Regions from separate parts of the Paenibacillus sp. LRG-1 genome, predicted to be linked through region 2. Evidence: predicted binding sites of a transcription regulator. Region 2 holds the regulator's gene; the other holds the start of a gene.
What was found. Region 2 encodes NrdR, which represses ribonucleotide reductase genes. Its sites were predicted from a motif close to AACACNATATATNGTGTT; they were not measured.

Region 1 (11,857 bases), 180 kb from region 2:
GTAGTCACGTCACTATTCACATGAAGCACGGTCGAAATCCCTTGGTCCACGTGCGGCTGGATTTCTGCAATCAGATCAAGCACTTTGAACTGATCCATTTGATAAGCGGATTTATAGAAGAACACGTTATCCTTTTGCAAATAAGGCATTGGATAGTAGGTCGTCGAATTGGCATAGGTACGGGTTTCAATCTGCTCAACAATCGGCATGACGCTGGATGTTGCATTTTGAATGTACGAAATGCTAGCAGTCGGCGCAATTGCCATACGATAGGCGTGGTACAGGCCATTTTTCATCACATCTGCTTTTAATTTGTCCCAGTCCGCTGAAGTCGGAACATAGATGCCTTTGAACAGTTCTTGCACACGTGCAGTTGTCGGACGATAATCTGTGTTCAGGTATCGGTCAAAATATACGCCTGTCGCATAATCCGATTCCTCAAATCCATAAAAGCTTTGTCCAGCTACTTTCGCGATTTCCATACTCTTTTCGATGGAATGATAGTTCATCGTCATGAAGAAGGTACGGACAAAGTCTTTTGCTTCATTGCTTTCATACGCAATTTTGTTTTTGGCAAAGTAGCCGTGCAGATTCATAACACCCAGACCGACGGAGTGCATTTCACGGTTCGCTTTCGCAACACCTGGTGCATTAGCTACTTGGGTCATATCGCTGACTGAAGTGAGCGCGATCATACCCTCATGAACAGATTCGCGAATTTTACCATGTTCCATCACATTTACAATGTTCAGAGAAGCCAGATTACAGCTCACGTCCCGGCGGATAGTATCCTGTTGTCCGTAATCTGTAATTTCGGAAGTTTCCTGCAACTGGAAGATTTCCGTGCATAGGTTCGACATCTTGACTTGACCCACGTTTTTAAGAGCATGTGCCTGGTTCGCGTTACTTTTGTTCATGATATATGGATAACCAGACTCCAACTGAATCATGGCAATTTTCGTCAGCATGTCACGTGCGCTCATCGCTATTTTTTTCTTCACCCGATCGTCAGCAAGTAGCGTGTCGTACATTTCATCCAAATCCATGTCGTCCAGATGCGTTCCATAGGCTTTGAACACACTGTAAGGAGCAAATACATGCAGCGGTTCATTATCTTGAGCCAGCTTGTAAAAGCGGTTTGGCACCAGTAATCCAATAGAAAGTGTCTTGAGACGTACTCTTTCGTCAGCATTGATTTTTTTGCTATCCAGGAACTCAAGCACGTCCCATCCGAAAATGTTGTAATAGGCTGCGCCAGAACCTTTACGTTGTCCCATTTGATCTGCGTAGGAGAAGCCGTCTTCCATCAGCTTCAGCACAGGCATAATGCCTTTTGCTGCGCCTTCTACACCCTTAATCGCTTCACCGCGTGCCCGCAGCTTCGACAGGTTAACGGCAACACCGCCGCCAATTTTGGACAACTGCATGCAAGTGTTCAGCACATAGTTGATTGAGTTCAGGGAGTCGTCCATTTCGAGCAGGAAGCAGGATACCAATTCCCCACGACGACTTTTGCCTGCATTTAGGAAGGTTGGTGTCGCTGGCTGGAGACGTTGCTCCATCATCGAGCGGGACAACAGGCGTGCCGTATCGGCGTTACCGCGTCCTAAATGCAGCGCGACAGCAGCAACCCGGTCAGGGTAATGTTCCAGATAGACTTTACGGTCGTTACTCTTCATTGCATAGTCGGTATAAAACTTGGATGCTGCCATATAGGAAGGAAATTTAAAATTATAGCTATGAGTGATATGGAAAATATCATTAATTTCGTCAGACGTGTAGCTGTTATAGAAATTTTCGTAATAATCATTCTCAATCATATACAGCACTTGAGCGGCTGTGTCAGCAAACTTCAAACTCCGTTCCTGAACTTCCTTCATAAATTCCGCTACAGCCTCTTGGTCCTTTTCCAATTGGAAAAAGCCGTCTGTATCGCGTTTCATCAACATGTTGTTCAATTCAATATGCCGCAACTCGGCTCACCTCCTGTTTAAAACGTTCTACATCTCCGAACGTTCCAGATAATTCAAATTTACTAATTACGGGGACATTATAGTGGTCGGAAATCAAATCCGCACTTTTGGCAAATTTCTCACCCCAGTTACGGTTGCCGCTTGCAGCTACACCAACAAGGTTTTGTGCATTTTTTTTCAAAAAGGAAGATACCCTCTCAGGTATCTGCCCAAACCCGGTTGTATATGTAATAAGTACGTAAGGTTCTTCTATAGTCATTTGCTCCTCAATCTGAACCGCTGGAAGCTTGAGCTTGTTTATAAATCTTTTTACATTGCCGGTCTTGGAATCATATGCAATCAGCATGGTATGCAACCTCCTTAAACAATTAACGAAAAAAGAAAACGGCATTGCCCGAGATCCATCATAGCTGGAAACCCTTGCTGGCTGTGCCATTTAAAATTTTTGACTCTATATTTACATGTATTTTCATACCTGTATCTTCAAGATATCGGGCATAAATACGTTTTTTACACTATATTTAGAGTACATTCTCTATTTTATATCTATATATAGTTTTGTCAATCGGTCTAGAGGGGATCAGCGGACCCAGATCGGGTATAAGTCCAAGCGGGGTGCGGAAAAGAGCGAAAGAACTTTTTTTTCGTAAGTATGTTAAAAAAGTATTGGAGTTTTTGAGGGTGAAGATGTACGATTTGTCAATGGGCAATAGAATGGAAAATTTACATTTTACTGTAGAAAGGATGAAGCTGATGGGAATTGTCAAAACGATAGGAGCGGGCCTGTCCAATCAAGCAGCCGAACGGGTACAACGTTCATGTAAGGTTGTGGATAAACGGACGAGAGTGCGTGGGGGATCAGGCGATTTTTCAGCTTCGACATATTATTATATCACCTTTGAGTTTGACGGGGGTGAGCGTATGGAGCTGGAGGTGAAGGATACGGACTTTGGTATGATTGTGATCGGGGATCGTGGGAAGCTTCATTATAAAGGTACACGTTTTCTGGAGTTTGTAAGAGTAATGGAAGCATAAAGGTGTTGGCGGGGAGTTAGTATTGCCAAAACAAATACATAATTGGAGGGAAGATTACGATGCCGCATATCATTGGAAAACGAATTGTATTGAGAGAATACCGTCAAGAAGATGTACCAGCTATCCGAAAATGGGTCAATGACCCGGAAATCACACGTGGTTTAAGCGACGTGTTTATCTACCCGCATTCACAGGTGAATAGCGAATCCTTTGTGCAGATGATGATTGACGGCAACCCCGAGATCAAAGGTTTTGTCATTGCGCATAAAGACACACTGGACTATATCGGACAACTGGATTTATTCAAAATCAACTGGGTAAATCGGCACGCCACCCTTGGTGTTGTGATCGGGCGTGACGGTGACCTGGGCAAAGGCTACGGACGGGAAGCGATCCGGCTGTTACAAAAATTTGCATTTCATACGCTGAACCTGCATCGGCTGGAGTTGGAGGTCTATGCGTTCAATGAACGTGCACACCGTTGCTATTTGGCATGCGGCTTCAAGGAGGAAGGGCGGCTACGGGAAAAGCTATTCAGGGAAGGGCAATATTATGACATTATTCAGATGGGGATTTTGCGAAGCGAATACGAGGCTGCAGAGCAAGCGACGGAATCCTAAGAGTGCAACCTCATAAGCTATTTTACTCCGTCAGCTTTCTTCAATTTTTTATGAGTGAAATCACGAGGACTACGCTCATCCTTTTTCTATTAGCTAAAGGACTTTCTTTGCAGAGTGCGAACTTCTTGCTAGTTGTATTCTTTGTAAGTATTTTTTTTGTTTGAGATACCCACAGGGGCTATTGCAGATAAGTATGTAGAAGGGCTGAACAGTATTGTCTGTCAGCCCTATAATATTTCATTAAAAGACAAACCCTATTTTTCGCCGTACCACAGTTTCAGGCGATTTTGGATTAGGCCAGTGTAGATTTCTTCAGCTTTTGGCACACCCGCCTGATCCAGCTCTTGGAGCATGCGGTCATACACAGCGTCGAACTGATCTGGCTTGGCGAGTACGGCCTCAGGAATCCGTTTGCGTACAATGTCCTGCGACTTCTGATAAATAACATTGTAATTCGTATTGGTCGGAACAGGCATGTTGTAGGCAGCACCCCACTCTTTTACCGGAAAATCCTTTTCGTTCGGGAACAGGTCTTTCCACGTCTGGGCTTTGTATGCCTGAAGGGACTCTTTTTCGGCTTGACTATAATTTTCGGTAATCATCTCCGGATAATTGGTTGTGTAATAGTTGCCAGAAGGGTCCTTTACACTATCGCCGTAATGTGGCCCCCATATCCAGTACAAACCGATACCTGACTCTCTGCTAAAAGAAGCATTATCGGTGTTTTTACGTTGTTGCACATCCGCCGGAATGACTCGTTTGCCGTTCTCTACGTTGTAATGCTGGCCTTCAATTCCCCAATTGCGTAAAATTTGTCCTTCGTCGGAGGCCAGAAAATCCAGAAACTTGATAGCTCGCACCGGATTTTCACATGAGGTTGTAATTCCGATCCCGGATGCGGTATCGAAGCCAATGGGCTGGAGGGAATGATCCTCGTATTTCTCATTTAAAGTGACTGGAAAATGGGCGTAAGTGAATTCATCCTTACCTGCTGCCTTGAGCGCATTTTCGGCATCTTGATAGTTCCATTCCTGATCAATGAGTCCGATGACACGGCCTGCGGCGATTTTGGACTTATACTGATCACTTTTTTGCACAAAAGTATCCTTATCCAACAGTCCTTCATTGTACATATGGTTCAACCAACGGAAATATTCACGTTCTTCTGGGCGCTTGTAGTGAAGAATGGCTTTGTGTGTTTTAGGATCAATATAATATTCGCCATCGTCCGGTCCACCTGTAGCGGTAACAGCCGGGTTTGTCACTGTAATTTGAATTTTCCAGTCTTCGGCATCAAGTGATAGGGGGATGGTTCGCTGGCCATTGGTAGTAGGGTATTTGGCGACATAATCTTTAAGTGCTTTTTCAAAATCTTGAACGGTGCGGATTTTAGGATATCCAAGCTTCTTAAGTGCCTGATGCTGGATTTCGAAGCCGGCTTGTGCATCAAACGCGATGTGATCCACACCCAAATTGGTCGGGATCGTGTAGATGGCTGGATCTTCACTACTATATTTAATACGATTAAAATAGTCTCCATACACTTTCTTAATGTTAGGGCCGTATTTGTCAATGAGGTCGGTTAGGTCAATGAGTGCTCCGGCATCGACCAGCTTGCCAATGTCTGATTTGGGGTACACGAGATCTGGATACTCTCCGCTCGCTGCCATTAAAGCAAACTTTTCCTCGCCTCGGCCATTGACAGCATGTTCAGCATTTAGCGTAACGCCCGTTTTCTTGATAATTTCCTGCCCGACAGCATCCTTCATGTTGTTCCAGTTAGAGCTGGAATCACCGCCAAAGAAAGTAAATGTAATAGGGCTGGTGTCATTAGGATCTTCCTTTTCTGCCTTACTGCCTGTTCCGTTCGCACAGCCCGTTGTAACGAGCAGCAGCAAAGACAGGAGCAGGATGGAGCTCTGACGTACCGACCTGTTCATGAACATTTGCAAATCCCCCTTAATAAGTATGATTTACACAATGTAAGTGCTTTCAATAGTAAATTGTAGGAAATAAAAAACCTCACGTCAAGTTATTTATAATTGTTTGTTATGCGGTTTGTTTTTTTATTAAGCAAACATATTTTGGTGGAGGGTGTGGAATTGTACAAATCTATCATTTGATGATCTAAAACAAAGTATGCTACGATGGTACCAGTTTATAGGTACACCCGTGTATTAGAAAGGTTAAGGTAGAAAAAGATTCCGAATAGGGTTGGGTGAGAAGATGCGTGGAAAAGTAACGTTGCAAGAAATTGCGGATGCGGCGGGCGTTTCAAAGTTCGCTGTTTCGCGTGCACTGTCAGGCAAACCCGGTGTAAGTGAAGAGACAAGGGCGGTTCTGGTCAAGCTTGCTGCCCAGATGGGCTATTTTCGCAATCATCCCAAAATGACAGGGGTAGAGCCTCGGGACACAGATCCCAGAGAATGGTCGGGTACCGTGCTAGTGTTATTTCCGAATATTAGGTACCAGAACAGGGAATCCAGGTACTGGGGGCCTGTATTTGAAGGGATTTCCGAGCGTCTGAACCGTAAGGGTATGGATATGATCACGTTAACGGAGCCCTCGACTGAAGATACGTTTTCTCTACTGAACCCGGAGGCGATTAAAGGGATTATCACAGTAGGAACGATTTCAACTTCGTTGTTGCTGAACATTTATCGGATGGGTATTCCGGTCGTTATGGTAGATCATTGGGATTCTGCATTTTTAAGTGATACGGTGTTTACAGATAATCGCACATGCATGAGTGAATTAATGAAGGACTTGCTGTGCAGGGGCTATACCCGCTTTCAGTTTGTGGGTCATATTGATGACGCTCACAGTTTCTACGAACGCTGGGAAGCTTGTCGTTCCACACTGGAAATGAGCGGAGTAGAATTGCAGCAGAATAAAGCCCTTCTTCACGGAGGAGCGCAGGCGCTTGCTGAGGAAATGGACAAGTTGTCTGAGGACGAACTGCCTGAGGTTTTTGTATGTGCTAATGATGTGACTGCTGCGCAAGTCGTGGATGTGCTGAAAGAAAAGGGGATTGACGTTCCGAGGCGTTGCGGAGTGACCGGGTTTGACGATACGAATGAACAAATGCCGATTTATGCCACGGTGAGAGTGGATAAGGAATTGCTGGGAATGCGTGCAGTGGACCAGTTGTTGTGGCGCATAACGAACCCGGACTCGCCTGTCGAGAAAAAATTGCTACATGCTGAGCTATTCGTACGGGAAGTTCATGCACCCCGGATCAGCCGGGAAAATGATGACCGTGAGCGTTCCATCAGCACAATCACATATAGTTAATGTCCAGATACGTGTTATGACACCATACACCGTGGAGACGAAGGAGGTCGCTTTTAGCCTGTTTAGGGGCAGAGGGCGACTTTTATTTTGTATTTTGTCATTTGTTCCAAAAAACAATTGACTAATTTGTTAGCTTAATGTTATTTTTGTTATGTTACTGATGAATCCAGATGTTCCCAATCATGCTTATAGGGAGGCTTGTGACGATGGTTAATGTGATAGGGTTGGATGGCTGGAGGTTTAGGGAAGCACAAAGTGATGAGTGGCTCAGCGCGAAAGTGCCGGGTTGTGTGCATACCGATCTTTTACGACATGGCAAAATTCCTGATCCGTTTATCGGTATGAACGAGATGGAGGTACAGTGGATTGATAAGCAGGATTGGGTATATGAAGCCCATTTTGAGATAAATGCAGATCAGCTTCAATGTCAATGTGTAGAGTTGGTGTTGGAAGGTCTGGACACATACGCGGATGTAAAAGTGAATGGTCAATCTGTCTTGTCAGCCAATAATATGTTTCGGGTATGGAGACAAGATGTGAAGGCATTTGTTCAGCAAGGGGAAAATCGGCTGGAAATCAGTTTTCGTTCTCCGATTGCTGAAGATGTACCCAAGCTGGAAAGCTTAGGTTATGGACTCCCTGCACCCAATGATCAGTCCGAGATAGGTGGTTTGTCCGACAAAAAGGTAAGCGTTTTCGCACGTAAGGCTCCCTACCACTATGGTTGGGATTGGGGACCGAGGCTGGTGACGAGCGGTATCTGGAGAGAGGTCCGGATCGAAGCGTGGTCGGGTCTGATCGTGAGAGACTTGTTTATTCGACAGGACGAGGTGAATTCGGTAGGGGCTAAACTCATGGCAGTGGTAGAGATCGAAAATGCAGATGAGATTAGAGATGCCGAGTTGCGTATTTCCGCTGACGGGAAGGTGTGGTCCAAGCCAGTTCGGCTGCTGAAGGGGAAGCAGACGGTGGAGCTGGAGCTGGAGATGAAGAAGCCGAAGCTGTGGTGGTGCCGTGGGCTGGGGGAGCCGTATCTATATACGTTTGTGGCCGAATTGGTGGAACAAGAACAAGGAGCTGTAATTGCGGAAAAATCAGTAAAAACGGGACTGCGTTCCATCCGTCTTGTACGTGAACGGGATGCAGCAGGAGAGAGCTTTCATTTTGAGCTGAACGGAATTCCAGTGTTTGCAAAAGGGGCTAACCATATTCCGAATGACAGCTTTGTCACTGAAGTTACGCTGGAACGATATCGGTATGAAATTGCCAGTGCAGCAGCCTCGAATATGAATATGTTGCGGGTGTGGGGTGGCGGTATTTATGAACAAGACGTATTTTATGAGCTTTGTGATGAATACGGTTTGCTTGTGTGGCAAGATTTTATGTTCGCCTGCAGCATGTACCCAGGGGATGAGGATTTTATGGACAATGTGGCACAGGAAGCCGAGGACAATATCAAGCGGCTGCGTCATCATCCCTGCATTGCCTTATGGTGCGGCAACAATGAGATCGATTCTGCATGGGCGCATTATGAAGAGAACGGAGGCTGGGGGTGGAAAAAGGACTACACACCTGAGCAACGGGAGCGCCTGTGGGATGATTATGAAACGCTCTTTCATCGGATTCTACCGGAGGCGGTACACACTTGGTCTGCGCAGACAGCATATTGGCCCTCCTCCCCACTGATTGACCTGACGAGAGATCGGAACCAGCATGCCCATCGGTCTTCAGCTGCAGGTGATATTCATTATTGGGGTGTATGGCACGCGTCTGAGCCGTTTGAGAATTACCATGTCCATGTGGGTCGTTTTATGAGTGAATATGGTTTTCAGTCCTTTCCAGAATACAAGTCCGTTCGTACTTATGCGGAAGAAAAGGATTTGGAGCTGGAATCTGCGGTGATGCTGGCACATCAGAAGAACAGCGCAGGCAATCGTCTGATTAAAGAATATATGGAGCGGTACATGCGAGAGCCAAAGGATTTTACAAGTTTTCTTCCCATGAGCCAAATTTTACAGGCAGAAGCAATGAAAGTAGCTATAGAGGCGCATCGTCGTCACAAGCCTTATTGCATGGGAACATTATACTGGCAAATGAATGACTGCTGGCCCGTTGCCTCCTGGTCGAGTATGGACTATTTTGGTCGTTGGAAAGCGCTCCAATATACGGCTAAGCGCAGCTTTGCCGATGTGCTGTTGAGTGCAACAGATACAGAACAGGGGAATAAGGCACTGCATCTGGTCAACGATACACTAGAGCCGATATCAGGTACGCTGCGGCTGACGCTTTTGCATATCCGTAGCAGCCAGGCTATTCATGAAGAGAACGTTAAGGTAAAGCAACCAGCAGGCGGTGCAGGAATTGTACATATACTGCCTATCGACAAATGGCTGAGTGGCCTGAAGCGGGCGGAGCATATGCTGGTCGCGCGTCTGACGCAGAATGGTGAACAGGTGGCCTCTGGTGAAATTTATTTTGCAGACACAAAAGAGATGGATTTACCGCAGGCAAAAATTGAAGTGACAGAGATTCAGGGAAGTGGAGGCAGCAGATTCATGCTGTGTTCGGATGTACTTGCTAGACACGTGTGGCTATCGGCAGAGCAGGAAGGTATTTTCAGTGACAACCATCTGGATCTGGCTCCCGGTATTCCAAAAACAGTGGAATTTTTGGCCTTGCGCAACGGTTCATCAGCATTTGTGACAGCTGCGCCGGGTACATTGACAGTACATTCATTGGTCAATTGGATACAAGGTTAGACAGAAGTAAAAGCTTATCCGTCTTTAAGTAGATGATGGATAGGCTTTTTTTATAATATAAATTTATTTTATGATATGTAGAGCGTTTTCATAATGTTAATATACATAACAAAAAGAGGGTTTTCGACTTAAGTGATAACAGATCATTTGTAAGAAATCTATCTATTTAGCATCTAATTTTGGTAGAATAGGTTCAAAGTATAATCAAATCCGCATTAAAACTGACATCACGAGTATGCTTAGTGTTGAGCGAAGCCCTATAGAGAGGGTCATGAAAGCATTAGGCGGCAGGGGGAGGACATGATGCGAAAGAGCTGGTACAGGAGATTGCTTTTTTCCTATTTCCCGATTTTTATGTTAACGGTGTCGATCCTCATTTTTTTATCCTTCCTGATTGTAAACGAAATATCGCGCAATGAAACTGGAAAGGCGAATCGGATTACAACCGGATTTGTGATGGACAGTGTGGAGAAGTCGCTGACAAAGGTAGAAATGGACGTATTAAGCGAGGCGGAGACGAACAAGAGCTACAGTTCTTTTCTGAATGGGCAGGCGCAAAGTGGCAGCACGATGCTGTATGGGCTGGTTGGAAGCCTACGCGCGCTTAAGGATAATCATGAACTGGTACATTCCGTTTATATTTATCGAACGAAGGATCACACGGTGTTAACGAGAAGTGGACTTCAGGATGCTTCGACATTCAGTGATTATCCGTATATTGAGCAGGCTCTTCAGTCGGAGGATCGCCAGTGGTCACCTGTGCGGGAATGGACGGAGCCGGGAACACATACGTCTGAACGTGTGATTTCGATGCATAAGCGCCTCCCGTTGCCTTTTGGAGGACAAGGGCTGCTGGTAATCAATATCGGTGTGTATCCGTTGCAGCAAATGATTGGTCAAATGACGAATCCGACAGTTTCCTATCTGGTGATTAATGATGCTAGCGGTCAAACCATTTATCCAGCTGCATCTGGTACAAAAGATGCTGTAAAAGCAGAGGACGGGCAGCAACTGACTCATCTGATGTCCCCCCGGCTGGGATGGAGTTTTGAAAGTGGTATTCGTGCCGGACAATTGTTCGAGTGGGTGTCTGTTATCTCTTACGTCTGGATTGTAGTTGGATTGGCTGTTGTTATATTAGCGGTGATCTACATTATTTATGTGACCCGCAGAAATTACAGGCCAATTCAGCTGATGATGCAGCGTATTCAACAACTGCCCAGCCGTCCGGGTGAGGAAAACAACAAGGACGAGCTGTGGATGATTGATCATGCGTTGCAAAGTCTGATTCGGCAAACGATTGATTATGAACAGCAGGAGCATGCGAATATACTCATTCGGCGGCGGCAGCTGTTCCTTGATCTTATGGAAGGTACAGGCACCGAAACGGTAGAGCTTCGGCTGAATGATCTTTCTCCTTTTGCAGATGGCGGGAAGAGAGGTGTTACTCTGGTTTATGCTGTCATGGTGGTAGAGTTGCACGATCTGGATCTGCCACAGACAGCAGACGGTAGCAGACGTTTAGAGGATCATGGGGGCGAAGATCAGCGTTTAAGCCTGTCGTTGCTTGGTGTGGTACAGGAACTAGCAGCTACCTATGGATGGCAGGGCTGGGCAGAATGGATGAGTCGTAAAAGAATTTCCATTTTATTGCGGAAAGAGGTAGATGATGAGGAAGGCTTACTGGGTGTGAAGCTGCAAGAAATGGCACAAACAGGCTGTGAGTGGCTGCATGGGCATCTGGGTGTACAGCTCACGATTGGGATAGGCGGCCAGATTCATGAGTTGGCGCATGTTCAGGATTCCTATCGGTCCGCCATTTCTGCTCTGCGGTACCGGTTAACGCTTGGAGTGCGTGATATTGTAACCAGTGAACAGGTTCCGCAGGCTGATGACATTCCATTATACTCCTATTTGCCGCTGATTTCGGAGACGATTCGTTCTTTTCGGCTGGCGAGCCACGATTGGCGTGTACAGCTGGAAGGACTATTTGGGGCAATGGAAACAGACAAGCTGAAGGATGGGGATATTTTAACGGTAATGCAGTGGATGCAAGAACTGCTGCAACGGGAAATGCGTGAGATGAAGGATGTATCGGGGGCGCTGGATCGTTATTTTAACGGACCGGAAGCAGAAAGATGGAAATGTGAGGTCGAGTCTGCTTCTTCATTGGCTG
Region 2 (11,857 bases):
GAGATTTATCAGCTTTCGCATATTTTATTATTACGCAAATTAAATGTCCCTGTCGATCAGATTCAAGAATGTATGACTTCCTATGCTGCCGATGACTATAACCAGCTTTTAGAGCATTCGTTGCAGAAGGTACAGGCCGAAATAGCTAACTTGAAGATGCATGAACAGTTTATTCACAAAGTGTTAGAAGAACATAATAATCGGACCCAGCAGGACGATGAGTATCAGGTCAAACGATTAGGTCCCCGTCATTTAAAGCTATGGTTTGCATTGGAGAATGGTCAAGAGCTCACTGCCGGTAACCTATTTGAACACCGCCCTGCCCCACCTCGATTATTTGAAAATGACCTGCATTACTTGTCTGATGCTGGACAGGCGAAGCTATGTTATGAAACGGCGGATGTGGCTGACTATATTCTGGAAGAGGGCAACTATCTTTATAAGCATCTTTCCGTCATTGAAGAACCAGAGATTGATTATGAAATTAAACAAATGGAACGATATGTAGCTCATCACCAATATAACTGCCAAAGCAAGATTGTTCTAGTAGAAAAATCTTATCTTTCGATGTTCGACAACAACAAGCTGCAATACGAAATTCAGGTTAAAGTAGAATAAATCTTGGAGGGCGTTAAATGAGTGCAAAATCCTTTGACATTGTTGCATACCAGAAACAAGACCATGAAGCTGTTTGCAGTCTTTTAGTCGAATCGTTTAAAGCAAAATTCCAATCTCTTGTTACACTGGAGGAGCAAGATATACAGAAGTTGTTAATGCAGGTTTGGGTTCAAAATCCTTATTCTTCATCTATGAAACAATTTGTAGCCAAAGAGAACGAAGATGTTGTCGGTGTTCTTTCCCTCAAATGGAAGGCCCCCTCCTCTTCACTTCCTGAAACAAATCCCATTTCTTTAGCTCCGCTCCTAAAACAGTTTGGTTGCTTCAATGTATTTAAATTTTTGACAGGTATGCATGCGCTGGAGTATACCCCCGCTGCAAATGAGTGTTACATTGATCATTTGGCGATTCGTTCAAGTCATCGTAACCAGGGAATAGGACGCCGTCTTCTAGCTTTCGCACAGCAATTTACGGTTGAATCTGGGTTTCATGCATTGACGCTTCATGTAGCGCATAAGAACCAAGGGGCTATCCGTTTGTATCACAAACTGGCGTTTGAAGTAGAACAATCCAAGTATAATGGGTTACGGCATTTTTGGTTCAAGGAGCCTGTATGGTATCTGATGAGTTGGAAAGAGAACCTGCATTCGAGGAGAGAGCATCGTTGAAAAAAACATTCAAGCTTACTTTTGGTATTGCGGCAGCTCTGGCTGTTGCCTTGATACTAATTGTTCTATATCAAAATTCCTACAAGATGACAGAAGAAAAAATACAAATTAAGACACCTAAAGGGCTGTTAACAGGTACATTAGCTTTGCCTAAGAACTACTCGGGAAAGGTTGGATTGGTTGTTTTTGTCCATGGGGATGGTCCTATTAATGACACATATGATGATGGATACAAACCACTGTGGGAAAAGTTCGCTTCCAAGGGTTATGCCTCCCTGTCACTGAATAAGCCCGGTATTAACAGCGCTCCTGGCAATTGGCTCGACCAAAGCATGGAGGACCGCGCACAGGAGATCCGATATGCAATAGACTGGGCAAGAAGCTTACCGATGATTGATAAGCAAAAAATCGGCCTATGGGGAGCCAGTCAAGCAGGATGGGTCATTCCGAAGATCGTTAAAGAGGAGCATGATATTGCATTCAGCATCCTTGTATCGCCTGCCGTGAACTGGATTTCCCAAGGACAATTTAATACCAGAAAAGAAATGGAACAAGAAGGAGCTACTCCGCAAGAAATTCAAAAGACATTGAACTACGATCAAGAAGTTCTACAGTTACTGAAAAAGCATGCTTCTTATGAAGAATATCTAGGCATAGCCGATCCTGACGATATGATTTCCAAAGAAAGATGGAGCTTTATAGGCAAAAATTTTCTGTCTGATTCCACCGAAGAATTAAGTCACTTCCATTCTCCTGTACTCTTGGTTCTGGCTGGCAAAGATATTAATGTTGATGTAAAGGGTACCGAGCGAGTCTATCGCCAGAAAATACCTCCAGAACTGCTGTCCGTGATTCATTTACCTGAAGCCGACCATTCCATGATGGATGAAAAAATCGCGCGTTCAAAATCTCTAACTTTCTTAACAGCCGTATTCGCCCCAAGAAAATTGGTGAATGGTGAGTATCTCAAATCCCTTTCCGATTATGTCAGTCATCGTTAAACAATGATGTTCTTTTTTGCCATACTTCTTTTGATATGCTAATGAAAAAATGCTAATGAAAACCCCATAACTGTTCTCGGTTAGACTGGGAATAGATCTATAAACAACAAAAAAACGGCATCTCTGCCGTTTTTTCTAAAAGGATGGACTCTCAGGGACTCGAACCCTGGACCAATTGATTAAGAGTCAACTGCTCTACCAACTGAGCTAAGAGTCCATAATAAAAGTTTGGTGGAGCCTAGGGGGATCGAACCCCTGACCTCATCGCTGCCAGCGATGCGCTCTCCCAGCTGAGCTAAGGCCCCATCATAAGTAAGTTAATCAACGTTTCAAGCGACTTCTATATCATATAAAATTTTTATTCCTGTGTCAATACTTTTATTAAAAAAATATAATCATCTTCCCACCTTGACCCAAGAAAGATACAGTCAGCGATCAGTCGCTGGCTGTATCTTTAGATAACAATGTTTTCAGTTCCTTCATAAACATATTGATGTCTTTAAACTGACGATAGACGGACGCAAAACGTACGTAGGCGACTTCATCCACTGGGTAAAGCTGTTCCATGACCAGCTCCCCGATCTGCTGACTATCGACTTCTGTGGCTGCTGTGTTGCGGATAGCGTTCTCCACCTGGGATACGATCATATCCAATTGCTCGACGGATACTGGGCGCTTCTCACAGGCTCGAATGAGACCGCGCAGCATTTTATCACGACTAAACTCTTCACGGCTGCCGTCTTTTTTGATGACCATGAGTGGGGTTTCCTCCACCATTTCAAAGGTGGTAAAACGCCTGGCACACTGCTCACATTCACGGCGGCGACGGATGGACTTGTTATCATTCGCAGGTCGCGAATCCAACACTTTCGTGCCATTGTAGGCACAATACGGACATTTCATAATCTCACCACTTTCTTTTTCCAATAAATTCCCGAAGATTTTTAGTAATAATTTTGTCAAAACGGATCATAATATGTTTACCACATCGCGAGGAGGTGAACAACAATGGCACAAGGAAACAATGGCAACTCCAACAATCTGGTAGTCAGCAGATCCTCCGGCGCTCTGGAGCAAATGAAATATGAGATCGCTCAAGAGCTGGGTATCAGCATTCCTCAAGATGGATACCAAGGTAACATGACTTCCTATGAGAACGGTTCGATCGGGGGCTACATCACAAAACGCCTCGTAACGATCGCCGAACAACAATTGGCAGGTCAATACCAATAATCGCGGTAATAATGCAGAAATAACAAGAAAAAGTGTATGGACGGGCTGCTAAAAACAGCCTGTCCTGCGCTTTTTTTCATTTTAAAGCGAAAAGGCTCATCATGTCATTAACTTGTCTTTTAAAAATCATTATAAATTTTCGTGTATTGCCTGTAGTAATAAATGACCCGCTGTACATAATGTCGTGTCTCACCAAAAGGGATTTGCTTAATGGACTCTTCTTTTCCATCCCACACTCCCTTATCGAGCCACTCTTGAACTTTACCCGGCCCTGCATTGTAAGCAGCTACGATTGCTACAGGATTATCCTGAAACTTCATGGATAGGTTATGCAAATACCAGGTTCCCAGCTCTATATTGGTACCAGGCTCGTGCTTGACACTGTCTAGCGGAACCTTTTGAATCTGGGCGCTGTCCATAATCCAATTTGCTGTATTCGGCATAATCTGCATCAACCCCAGTGCACCCTTATGCGATTGCTTACTGGTTTTAAAATTGGTTTCTACGCGGATAATAGACGCCACCAAAAATGGGTCCACTTCATACGTTTGTGAATACTGCCGAATCTCATCCTTATATTGAATCGGATAGAACCAGGACATCCAATTTGAATTGAGGAACAGAATCAGGACAAACCCGACAAACAAAGTGAGCAGGACTCTTTTCTTTCGCAAAATATTCATGCAAGTCCCTTCCGCTGCCAAAATTGATCAATTTGTCGTTTCGTCTCAGACTGTGTTCCGCTATTATCGATAACGATATCGGCCAAGTTTTTCTTTTGTTCAATATCCATTTGTGCGGACAGCCGAAGTCCAGCTTGTTCCTCCGTCAGACCGTCTCTGAGCATCAGACGCTGGAGCTGAATATCACGTGGTACGTACACAACCATAATTTCCTCGTACAAGCTCTCCAGCCCGGACTCGTACATTAACGGGATATCTGCCAAAACAAGCTTGTCCGGCTGTTCCCGTTCATATGCTTCCATACGCAGTCGCATTTCCTCACGAATAGCAGGATGTGTAATATCGTTAAGTGCCTGCCGCTGGGCAGGGTCTCCGAATACAATCTCACCCAGTTTTTTGCGGTGCAGGGTTCCGTCACTGTTCACTATAGCTTGTCCAAAATGCTGTATGACCGCCGCCAGCACCGGATGCCCCGGAAGCATCACTTCCCGGGCAATGGCATCTGCGTCGATCAGCAGCGCACCTTTGGCGACCAAAAGAGCCGACACGGTGCTTTTTCCGGTAGCAATACCTCCGGTTAATCCGATATTCATGCTCTTTCACCTCATAACAGCTTCAATATGCCCATCATAATCAGTAATAATGCCGGCAATACACCCAGCGCCTTCATAAATCGAAATGCTGATAGAAAGAAGCCTGCCTTCATCCCTGCAATCAAAAATGTTCCACTGAATAACGTAATAGCCAGCGCAGTAGACAGTGGCTGAAAACCAAGCATAGCTGCCCCTAATCCCGCTCCGAACGCATCGACCGATAATGCAATACCCAGCCAAACCGCTTCGGTAGCAGATATACTGCCAGAACGGTCCATATCCGCAGCAGACGGGCTTCGAAGAATCCGAATAACAAGTCCCCATTTGCGGAACTCCAGAGAAAATAGCGTTCGCTCCTGCTGCTCTACAGAAGCTTCTGCCGACAGATCTTTTCTTGAGCTAAGGAAAGACTCTGTATCAGCATCCTCTATACTCTTCTTCTCTCCAAGAACAGATCTGCTCACTGGATCAGTCTGTTCTGTAAGAAGCAGCCCCCGAGAGGCCTCCGCTGAATCCTCTAGCGAATCCTCTTTGCGGTGCAGAGCTTGAAACAAAGAGTAACAGCCGATACAGATCAGGATGACAGCGCCGAAAACGGTCGTATATACAGGAGACAGGACACGAGATAGTAATGCGCCCAATTGCATGGATATGCCAATCACCAAACCTGAACATACGGAGATGATAGCAATCGACAACAGTGGAATTTTCATTTTGCGCAGACCATATGTAACACCGACTCCGAAACTGTCCAAACTTAGCGCAAATGCCAGTAACAGCAGGGCTCCCCAATGATTAGCCACTCCAATTCCCTCCCATTGCGAAGGCAGGGCCTTATAACAACCGAAACCCTCCGCAGTATTGGTACTTGGAACAATATATGAGAGGGATGGGCTTGGGGTGACTGTGCCTGTTTAGCGCAGAGGCTGGCAGACCGGACAATGATGTGTGCCACGTCCGGCTACGACAGATTTTTCGATCAATGTGCCACAGTTAATGCAAGGCTTCGCGTTACGTCCATAGATTTGCAATTGATGCTGGAAGTCGCCCGTTTTGCCCTGTCCATTAACGAACGATTTAATGGACGAGCCTCCAACCTGAATCGACGCACCCAGCGTGGAGACAATAGCTTCATGCAAGACATGAAATTGGCTATCCGTTAGGCTTTTGGCTGGCTGTGCTGGATGAATCCCCGCCTTAAACAACGATTCATCTACATAAATATTCCCAATGCCCACCACATATGACTGGTTTAACAGCGCTGCCTTGATCGAAGTCGAACGAGTTCCAACAGCGACACGCAGCATTTCGGGTGTAAAGGCCTCGTCCATCGGTTCCAAACCAAGCTTGTTCAGCGGCTTTTCCAGCAAATCCTGTCCTGCCGGAAATAAGTGCATCGTGCCAAACTGGCGCACATCCTGATAACGCAGCTCCGTACCATCTTTAAAATGAAAGATGACATGGGTATGCTTTTCCACAGGATCATGTTGCGAATACAATCCATATCGCCCTTCCATTCGAAGATGGGAGACCAACACCAGCCCGTCCAGCAAAATCCGCAGAAACTTTCCGCGTCTTTCCACCCCTGTAATCCGGTGATCGGCCAATTCCATCGCAAAAGCATGGATATCATCGGGCCGTTGAATGATCCGCGGTAAATTCACGGTGACATGATCTATATGTTTATCAACGATAAGCTCGTTTAGCGTTCGTTTAATTGTTTCTACTTCCGGTAATTCCGGCATGATGTCTTCACCTCACCCTATATTATAACGGAAGCAGCGTCAAATTGGGACTATCTACTCATTGAAATATCTTACTTGGCCTCATACCAATTGCTTCCATAGCTTACTTCGGCTTTGAGCGGCACAGCCAGCTTTAATGCAGCTTCCATGGTAGCCGGGACAAGCTCTTTCATCGTCTCCATTTCCTCAGGCGGAACCTCGAACACAAGCTCATCATGTACTTGGAGCAGCATTCTGCTGCGAAGATTACGTTCACGTAGCGCCTTATCCATCTGTACCATCGCCAACTTGATAATATCGGCAGCGGTACCTTGAATCGGCGTATTCATCGCTGTACGCTCAGCGAATGAACGCAGGTTGAAATTGCTGGCGTTAATCTCCGGCAAATAGCGTCTGCGTTCCAACAGCGTTTTTACGTAGCCGTCCCGCTTCGCATCCTTCACAATATCATCCATGTAACGGCGAACGCCTTGGAACACATCAAAATACTGGTCGATAAAGCGAGCCGCTTCCTTCCGCGTAATATTCAAATTTTGTGACAGACCATAATCACTGATTCCATAGACAATCCCAAAGTTGACTGCCTTCGCAGAACGCCGCATGTTGGAGTCCACATCTTCCGCTGCTACACCAAACACATCGGATGCGGTCTTGGTATGGATGTCCATATCGTGGACAAAGGCTTCCTTCAAACGTTCATCATCCGAAATATCAGCTAGCACCCGCAGCTCAATCTGTGAGTAGTCTGCCGCCAAAATAGACCAGCCCGGTTCGGACGGAACAAACACTTTGCGGATTTTACGACCCTCTTCAAGACGAATCGGAATGTTTTGCAAATTCGGAAATTGACTGCTCAAGCGTCCAGTTGCTGCAACCGTCTGCCGGAAATACGTATGCACCTTACCCGTTTTCTCCGAAATTTCTTTAAGCAATCCTTCGACATACGTCGATTGGAGTTTGGCAATTGTACGGTACTGCAAAATATTTTGTACAATATCATGATAGGGGGCCAGCTTTTCCAATACCTCCGCATCGGTCGAGTACCCCGTTTTCGTCTTTTTAATGACAGGCAAACCCAGTTTATCAAACAAAATCTCACCCAGCTGTTTAGGTGAATTCAGATTGAACTCTACTCCGGCAATGCTGTAGATTTCACCCACCAACGTTGCAATCTGGGCTTCAAATTCTTTCCCCAAAGCGCGCAGTTCTTCTACGTTCACCAAGATGCCCTGCTTCTCCATATCCGCCAAAATGCGGGACAACGGCATCTCCAGCTCATGAAACAGCTTGTGCATTTCCGTTTTTTCCAGCTCCGCCTGCTGCACAGGCACCAAAGCTTCAATCACCGCTGCCTTACGCGCCACATGATCGGACAGTACATCCACGTCAGGGACTTTATATTTAGCTCCTTTGCCGAACACTTCTTCGTCTGGACGGATCGAAGACAAGCCATGTTTGGCTGCCAATCCGCTCAATGTCTGGTTTGCATCGGTTGGGTCCAGCAAGTACCCTGCCAGTTGCACATCAAACTCGGCACCTGCAAACTCAATTCCATGCCAGTGTAAAGCCAAATCCGTTCGATGCAGATCATGACCGCGTTTTTTGCGTTCAGGGTCAGCAAGCCATGCGCGAATAGGTGTAGCTGCATCGCTTTGCAGTGCATCCAGTGTCATAAAAAATTGCTGTCCCGTTGCGGCAAATATCAGACCTACAATGTCAGCATGATGCGGATTATCACCATGCGTCTCAACATGCAGCACATCCACACGATCCAACACTTCTACCAATTCGCTAATCCGCTGCTCATCCAGCACTGTTACGTCAGCCTCGGCTTCCTCTACGTCTACCCCAGTACTTCCAACCTCACCTGAAAAGGATAAACGCTCCAGCAAGGACTTGAACTCCAGCTTCGCCAGAGCTGGCCCGGCCGTTTCTGCTTGCAGCCCGCCGAAGGCCACATCTTCCAGCTGCTTGTCCAACGTTACATCCCGATAAATGGTCGCCAAATCTTTGCTCATTCGCGCATCATCAGCATGTGTCTCTACACGTTCTTTCATTTTGCCCTTCAGCTCATTCGTGTGCGCCAGCACTTCTTCGACTGAACCGTATTGATGCAGCAGCTTGAGCGCTGTTTTTTCTCCCACGCCAGGAATACCAGGAATATTGTCCGACGTATCGCCCATCAGACCCTTAAGATCAATAATTTGCAGCGGCTTCAGGCCATATCGTTCCTGAATTTGCTCAGGTCCATACGTCTCCACCTCAGTAACCCCTTTGCGAGTCAAGCCGACTGTGACATGGTCTGAGGCCAATTGGAGCATATCCTTGTCCCCAGTCACGACCAGCACATTAAAACCGGCTTCGTCCGCTGTCTTGGACAGGGTGCCTATAATATCGTCCGCCTCATAGCCATCCAGTTCAAACTGGGCAATGCCGAAAGCGGTCAATAGCTCTTTCAGCAACGGAAATTGCTGAGACAGCTCTGGCGGTGTTTTCTCCCGTCCACCTTTGTAATCCTCGTATCCTTTATGGCGAAACGTTATTTTGCCGGCATCGAAGGCAACCAGAATATGTGTTGGTTTGTGCTCCTCCAAGAGCCGCAATAACATCGTCGTAAATCCGTACACCGCGTTCGTCTGCTGCCCGCTCGAATTCGTTAACGGTGGCATAGCAAAAAACGCCCGGTAAATGATACTGTTACCATCTATAAGCATGAGTTTATCCATTTAGCACCTCGCAAGTTCATCAATGCATTCGTAACGTTCTTACGTTTTACGCATTCCTCTTCCTATCTTAACATACAAGACTCCTTTTTCAGAAAAAAACGGCTGCTTCCTAACCAAATTTGCCTTTTGCTCAAAGACAAGTCTGGGTCAGAAACAACCGCTATATACCTGAAAGCTCTACTGGTTCAAATCTGGTCTCTCCCCTGTCACGAGATATACAGTACTTTCACCGATATTCGTAGCATGGTCACCAATTCGTTCAATGTATCGTCCTACAAGCAGTTGCAGCATGGCTTGTGAAGCCTCTGCCGGCTTTTCTACCATAAAGGCGTACAGATCGCTGATCATGTGGCTATACATGGAATCCACACGATCATCCTCTTTGGCCATTTTGTAGGCCAGATCTGTATTTTCATCCAAATAGGATTTGATCGCATCATCTATCATTTCTTTAACAATGGAAGCCATGTGCGGAATATCCACCAGAGGCTTAATGATCTGCTGCCCTTCCAAACGAAGTGTCACCTTGGCAATATCAAGTGCCAAATCGCCCATTCGTTCCAGATCACTGGAAATTTTAAATGCAACAATGATCCGGCGCAAATCCTTCGCTACCGGTTGCTGGGTAATAATGAGCTTGGAACCCATATCGAGAATATTCTCTTCCAGCGTATTGAGGGATGCATCATTTTTGACCACCTGCTGAGCCAATTCTATATTTTTGGTCTGCAAACATTCAATGGCCTGATCGAGCGCCTTCGAAACGTGTGCACCCATTTCGCGCAGTACGGCTCTCAGCTCATCTAACCCTTCATCAAAACCTTTTCTACGTATCATTTCGAAGTCACCCCTTCTGGCATATTCATCTGGTAGGCTTTAGCCAAATCGCCCTGAAATATAATCTTCTGTACGTGAATCTTGCGGCGTGGAAAACATCGTCTCTGTATCCGCCGCTTCCACCACAACACCATTTAAAAAGAACGCAGTTCGACCGGACACACGCGCTGCCTGATGCATGTTATGCGTCACCATGACGATGGTATATGTGTCTCGCAATTCCTGAACCAGTTCTTCAATTTTCATCGTGGAGATCGGATCTAGCGCAGATGTCGCCTCGTCCATAAGCAAAATATCTGGCTGTACAGCAAGCGCCCGGGCAATGCACAACCGCTGCTGTTGTCCACCGGACAAGCTCAGAGCTGAACGCTTCAGAAAGTCCTTGACCTCTTCCCAGAGTGCCGCCTGCCGCAGGCTTTGCTCGACCAATTCGTCCAACTTGTCCTTTTGCCGAACTCCATGCAGACGTGGGCCGTAGGCCACGTTATCATAAATTGATTTGGGAAATGGGTTAGGCTGTTGAAAAACCATTCCTACCTGCTTACGCAGAGTTTCTACTTCCATAGTATCGCCGTATATATCCTGACCTGCGATACTCACGGTGCCTTCAATACGCGTTCCCGGTATCATGTCATTCATCCGGTTCAGCGTACGCAGCAGAGTCGATTTGCCGCAGCCGGACGGGCCGATAAAGGCAGTTACCGTTTTTTCAGGAATATCGAGGTTTATATGTTTCAGCGCGTGAAATTTCTCATAATATAAATTCAGCTTATCAATCCGGATTACGGAATCATTCATGGATTTATGATCTCCTTCGTGTTGCAGTTATGATCCTCAAGCATTGCACCTGATTTGCACAATATGAAGATTATATAAGCTGTGTGTAAATTTAGTGTGGTGGATTTGTTAACGGTATGTAAAATGATCAAGAACTTAGCATGAGCTCAAGCTCCTGTGCAATTTCGGCTGCATTCAAAGCCGCTTCCTCTGCGGAATGGGACATTTCGCTGTTTTTGGCTTCAATTTCATCGACAGCCTGCAATAGTTTGGCAAAAGTTTGTGTTCCAGCAGAAATATATTGAGAGCCTGTATGAATCTGCTGCATACTCGTATCCGTCAGTTCAGCAGTGTCACGCAGCATCTGCTCGATATGGGTGAGTAAGCCTGTAATCTGCGTGGAAAAAGCTTTCGTCTGGAGTGACATATTCCTCACCTCCTGAGACACAATCTGGAAGCCTCGTCCATGTTCGCCAGCATGCGCCGCTTCAATGGACGCATTGATCGCCAGCAGTCCGCTTTGATCTGCCAGTGCACGAATGGATGAGGCCATGCCCGCAATGTCATTCAGCGATTGGGTCAACGCCGTCATCTGCTCATGCTGGCGCTTCATTTGCTCCGTGACCGCACGATAGGAGAGCAAAACATCCTCCAATTCTACTTTGCCACGGCGGGATAATTCACTCATTGAGCGGGTTAGCCGCACACTGTCATCGGCCTCTTTAGCTGCATCCAGCACAGTCAGCTGAATACGCTGGACTCCGTCATAGCTATGCCGAATCACATCGCCCCGCTCTTCGTCCGCTTCTCTTTGCATTCGCTGCACGACGGACAGGATATCACGAATCGTGAGTACGCCGAGTAATCGTGTGCCTTCCTTAATCAACACACAATCGTAAAAACGCTGTTCTTCACGCAACATCGCCAATTCCACAATATCCGATGCCCGGCTTTTTAAATCCACAATTAATGTATC

Region 1: the regulator NrdR is predicted to act here: its motif matches at 2,485-2,502, upstream of nrdI (class Ib ribonucleoside-diphosphate reductase assembly flavoprotein NrdI).

Annotation. Positions count from the first base shown of each region.
Region 1 is NZ_CM170126.1:2,083,367-2,095,223, forward strand. Features, by position in the region: gene nrdE (class 1b ribonucleoside-diphosphate reductase subunit alpha) at 1-1,973, opposite strand, end outside; gene nrdI (class Ib ribonucleoside-diphosphate reductase assembly flavoprotein NrdI) at 1,960-2,319, opposite strand; gene ACUUJN_RS09400 (DUF2500 domain-containing protein) at 2,676-3,008, shown strand; gene ACUUJN_RS09405 (GNAT family N-acetyltransferase) at 3,068-3,628, shown strand; gene ACUUJN_RS09410 (ABC transporter substrate-binding protein) at 3,883-5,574, opposite strand; gene ACUUJN_RS09415 (LacI family DNA-binding transcriptional regulator) at 5,855-6,922, shown strand; gene ACUUJN_RS09420 (beta-mannosidase) at 7,129-9,681, shown strand; gene ACUUJN_RS09425 (helix-turn-helix domain-containing protein) at 9,982-11,857, shown strand, end outside.
Region 2 is NZ_CM170126.1:1,899,630-1,911,486, reverse strand. Features, by position in the region: gene ACUUJN_RS08540 (helix-turn-helix domain-containing protein) at 1-618, shown strand, start outside; gene ACUUJN_RS08535 (GNAT family N-acetyltransferase) at 636-1,286, shown strand; gene ACUUJN_RS08530 (alpha/beta hydrolase family protein) at 1,283-2,287, shown strand; tRNA gene ACUUJN_RS08525 (tRNA-Lys) at 2,432-2,504, opposite strand; tRNA gene ACUUJN_RS08520 (tRNA-Ala) at 2,517-2,592, opposite strand; gene nrdR (transcriptional regulator NrdR) at 2,723-3,190, opposite strand; gene ACUUJN_RS08510 (alpha/beta-type small acid-soluble spore protein) at 3,296-3,520, shown strand; gene ACUUJN_RS08505 (lytic transglycosylase domain-containing protein) at 3,640-4,203, opposite strand; gene coaE (dephospho-CoA kinase) at 4,200-4,796, opposite strand; gene ACUUJN_RS08495 (MntP/YtaF family protein) at 4,808-5,599, opposite strand; gene mutM (DNA-formamidopyrimidine glycosylase) at 5,711-6,541, opposite strand; gene polA (DNA polymerase I) at 6,613-9,267, opposite strand; gene phoU (phosphate signaling complex protein PhoU) at 9,445-10,104, opposite strand; gene pstB (phosphate ABC transporter ATP-binding protein PstB) at 10,144-10,902, opposite strand; gene ACUUJN_RS08470 (methyl-accepting chemotaxis protein) at 11,030-11,857, opposite strand, start outside.